2 regions of the Renibacterium salmoninarum ATCC 33209 genome follow, and region 1 is predicted to be linked to the other one. Evidence: riboswitches for the same ligand, from Rfam matches in the RefSeq annotation. Region 1 holds a riboswitch; the other holds the start of a gene.

Evidence for each region. Region 1 has a riboswitch for thiamine pyrophosphate ahead of RSAL33209_RS04320 (ECF transporter S component). Riboswitches for the same ligand answer to the same signal wherever they lie in the genome.
Region 2: another riboswitch for thiamine pyrophosphate. It lies ahead of thiD (bifunctional hydroxymethylpyrimidine kinase/phosphomethylpyrimidine kinase); the one in region 1 lies ahead of RSAL33209_RS04320 (ECF transporter S component).

The regions. Positions count from the first base shown of each region.
Region 1 is NC_010168.1:846,329-848,525, reverse strand. It holds gene RSAL33209_RS04325 (ABC transporter ATP-binding protein) at 1-723, opposite strand, end outside; gene RSAL33209_RS04320 (ECF transporter S component) at 726-1,331, opposite strand; TPP riboswitch at 1,369-1,480, opposite strand; gene RSAL33209_RS04315 (DUF4235 domain-containing protein) at 1,580-1,840, opposite strand; partial or broken gene RSAL33209_RS16895 (IS3 family transposase) at 1,992-2,197, shown strand, end outside.
Region 2 is NC_010168.1:2,891,200-2,893,396, forward strand. It holds gene RSAL33209_RS18990 (thiaminase II/PqqC family protein) at 1-47, opposite strand, end outside; gene thiD (bifunctional hydroxymethylpyrimidine kinase/phosphomethylpyrimidine kinase) at 97-1,149, opposite strand; TPP riboswitch at 1,139-1,239, opposite strand; gene RSAL33209_RS14300 (Rne/Rng family ribonuclease) at 1,374-2,197, opposite strand, start outside.

The sequences.
Region 1 (2,197 bases):
AAGACTCTGGGCTGGGCTCCCATCGAACAGCACCCCTTGACCCGCTCCGCCCAAAACGATGATCCGATCGACAACTTCGAGCCAAACAGCAACTCGATGTTCGACGACGATTAACGTCGCACCGCTGTGCTCAACTGAGCGCAAAACAGCATCTCGAATTTCGATGACGCCAGCGGGATCAAGATTTGCCGTTGGCTCATCCAGTAGCAACAGCCCAGGCTGCATGGCGAGTAAACCGGCCAAACCCAGCCGTTGTTTCTGACCGCCGGAAAGCTTTCCGGTGGGATGGTCCAAAGGAAGATCGAGACCTACATCGGCTAGCGCGGAGCACACACGTGCCCAAATCTCATCGCGCGGCACGGCCAGATTCTCGGCGCCGAAAGCAACGTCGTCGCCAATTCGGGAGAGCACAACTTGAGCGTCGGGATCTTGCTGCATCAAGCCAACCCGGCCGCGTTGCAAAACTGGAGCAGCGCCAGAAAGGCGCAGCGAGCCAATTTCCTCCGCATCAAGATTATCGCCGAGCAGTCCAGCAGCCGCATGAAGAAATGTTGACTTTCCGGCACCTGATGGGCCCAGCAGCAACACTCGTTCCCCTGGTTCGATCCGGACGTCGAGGCCGGCTAGTGCCGGTTGCGGCCGATCGGCATGTTGCCAACCCCAAGCTGTCGCCTCAACGCTTAGCGGCGCGACCGTCGTCGCCGTACTGCCGAATCCTGGCATTCTCAGAACACTGGCTCCGCTGCAGCCTTACGTGAGGACAGATTTCCGAGCGCTCCGGTCCTTGCCAAGCCGCGTGTGGCTAACCAGGAAACCAGGCCAGCAATGAGCAGCCCGGAAATTACTGCAAAGACGAAATAAAGCACTTTCCAGCTAAATTCCCAAGCCACGTTGGAAATCAGGTTGTCGTTCAACCCCATCGCGGCGCCGGCCAGTGCTCCTGCGAGCAGCGCGGGCGGCAGCGTGAAACGTCGGTAGCGGAAAATAGCGAAGCCAATGTCTGCGCCAATGCCTTGCACCAGCCCTGAGAGCAACACCGTGAGGCCAAAGTGAGTGCCTAAAACGCCTTCGACCGCGGCCGCGATCAGCTCGCAGAACAATGCTGCGCCCGGTTTGCGAATTACTAGACCACCGATAACACCAGCAATAAGCCAACCGCCACCGTATAGGCCGCCAAGCGGCGGGAAGACGGTGAACACAGCTGATACGGGCCCGTAGAGCGCAGACCAAGCCCAAAAGACCCCGCCGACGGCTACGCCAAGCACCGCAGCGACCACGATGTCCACTACGCGCCACGAAGAACGCGCCGCTAAAGACTGATTTGTTGCCATGAGATCCTCCTTTCAGGAGGGGCGGCGTATTCGGTACGCCGAAGAGCACTCGACTCCCTTCGCCGGTACTAACCGGATCAGGTTCGAGGGTCTGCGGCTGTCCGCACTCTCAGCGCCCACCCTGCGGCGGCGCTCCCCTGTCGTTTGATTGCTGTGCAAGTTTACACCCACCACCCGACGTCGAGTGTCGACTTGTGGCGGTTAAACGACGTCAAAACCAACCACAAGTCGACACTCGACGGAAATGGTTAGGTCAGATCGCGTGATTTGTTGAATTTTGCCATCGCGCGCTGAGTGCCCCTGCTGGTCACGGTTTGAATCACTGCCGCAACAGTGGCCGAGACAATCGCAAAAGTCAGCGCAGATCGCAGGCTGTGTTCCAAGTTTTTACCGTCTTTTGGCGGCGCATTTCCGGTGGTTTTTGCCCAGACGGTGTCCACGATTTTATTCGCGGCAAAACCTGCACCGAGGCTAATTCCAGTGGCCAAAAGTTTGAAGAGCAGATTCATATTCCCAGCCTACTTCCCTCAACCTATTTCAGCTTGCCAAGCTGCGCAGGCGGAACGCAGCTTACGGTGTTTTTGTAGTCCAACTGCGCGGAGGCAGACCATGAATCGCCCCGGTGTGTCCGGAGACTTTCTTGTTTGAGAGGATCAGGACATGGCAGGGAAAACTACGACACGGTATCCGCAGGAGTTGAAGGATCATACGGTGCGCATGGTGGCGGAGATGGAGGGTGCGTCTTCGGCGTGGGCGGCGATGCAAAAAGTTGCCCAGCTTTTGGGTGTGGGTGTGCCGGAAACGGTGCGTAAATGGGTCCGGCAAGCCGAGATCGATGTTGGTACTAGAACTGGAACAACGAGCAC
Region 2 (2,197 bases), 1.1 Mb from region 1:
CCCTGTACCAGCTGCGCGGGATGCTCACGCAACCACGTCCGATGCATTTCCGACTCGACACTCTAGCGCGTTGGCGGCGCTCTTGGCCAAAAACAGCTACTCCCCTTCGGTGGGCGCAAGGGCGCTTGCTCTGGCTAAAGCGCGAGAGTATTCCTTCAAATAAAGTGCATCTTGCGCCAAATAGTAAGCAAAGTCACTTTCGGCCAGCTCTCCGGAGCGCAGATCTTTGATCAAAGGCAACGCCAGAATGCCGGCTCGGATCGGTTCGATCTCCTGCCACCAACTTTCAGTCACCGACGCCGTTTGCCATTGATGAAAATGATGGACCGGGCCGTATCCATTGCCTACGTTGAGCTCCGAACCCCTACGAATTGCGCCGTGCAGCCAGGTTGTTGCTCCCCGAAGACTTTCGTGCCAATTACCAACAAGCGCCTGGCGAGTAGCTATCGCAGCGGAGAGCGAACACCCGGTGCCGTGTGTGTTGTTCGTCTCAATTCGACGAGCTTCAAAGACAACCGGCGCTTCTCCGACCGATATCAGTGCATCTTTGACAATTTCATCAGTGAAATGTCCACCTTTAAGCAGCACCTTAGTGTCATATGCTGCGGCTAAATCGAAGGCCATCTGCACCGCGGTGGCCCAGTCCTTAGGTTCAGGTTTACCGAGCAAAGCGCCCATCTCCGGCAAGTTTGGCGTGATTAGATCAGCTTGGTGAAGTAAGCCTCGTAGCGCGATCTCCGCCGCTGGGTCCAATAGTCGAGCACCACTGGAAGCGATCATGACAGGATCTAAAACTACGAGTGGTGGCTGAGCCTTTCGAAGCCAAGCACTGACGGCGCCAATCACCGCGGCATCTGCCAACATGCCGATTTTGACGGCGTCGACAGTAATGTCTTCGCTAATTGCTTCAAGTTGGCTAACCAAGAATTCGATCGGTGGCACGTGCACCGCCCGCACTCCCCTGGTATTTTGCGCCGTCAGAGCGGCGATAACTGCCATGCCGTAACCACCATTGGCACCGATACTTTTCAGATCTGCTTGAATCCCAGCCCCACCCGCAGGATCCGAGCCGGCGATAGTCAGCACTCTGGGTACCTGCTTTGTGGGCACTGGTTCTAATAGCAAGTGGTTTGGCGTGAGCGGCAGCATCTGACATCCCTCCGCCGGTGCTAACCGGACAGGTTCAACGGGTATCGATTCTCAGCCTGCCCTCCTGGCCTGGCACCCCGTGTCAGCTCTTGAGTCTACCGTTCGCCACGGCAGTGCAGAATTCTCAGCCGTAGATTAGATCCGAGATAGCAAGAGCGCTTTGCGTTAGCCAGAAAACCTGTTTTCTGGCTAACGCAAAGCGCTCTTGCTATCTGAAATCGAGGTTAGAGCTCTGAAGCAGGAACCCCTACGCCCAGAATCATTGGCTCATTAGCCGCCGGCTTCTTCGATTCCGGATCAACCTTTGCCGATGGCGCCTTAGCCACTGGCACAGTTTTTCCACCGGCCGACTCGCCCTCAATTGACTGAATCTCGTTGCTGTTAGCAGCCCCCTGCGCACGTCCAGCGGCACGATGACGACGCGGTCGCCGAGAGCGCGATTTTGGCTCTGAATCTTCTGGAACAAGGTGATTGAAGACATCTGCAAGACCATCAAGAGTGAGCTCAGGCATATGCGGAGCGTCATCAACGTGCTCACCGCGCGGAATCTCCACCTTTTCACCACCGATAGTCAAAACGGCGGCGTCATGGCTTGCTTGCGGCTTAACAACGCTGTCAACTGCATCGATCGGCTCTTCACCGTCGTGCTCATGGGCAGCTTGCGCCGCGGCAGCAATATTGGCCAAAGCGGCCCTAGCAGCTGAAGCCTTCGCGGATTTCTCATCCTCGGTCAATTCCTCGGCCTCAGGCTCAACCTGATTCTGCTGGCGATTCCGATTACGCTTGCGCTCTCCACGACTTGGCCGCTGATTTTCGGCGCGCGGATTGTGTTGCTCCGCAGCGATCGTGTGCGTGGTCCGTCGGTGTTCAACTGGCTCTTCGTGTGTCACCACGCCGCGTCCAGCACAAGCTTCACACTGCTCGCCAAATACCTCGAGCAGACCGGTACCCATCCGCTTGCGAGTCATCTGGATCAACCCAAGCGAAGTCACTTCGGCCACCTGGTGTTTAGTGCGATCACGCCCCAGGCACTCCACTAGCCGCCTGA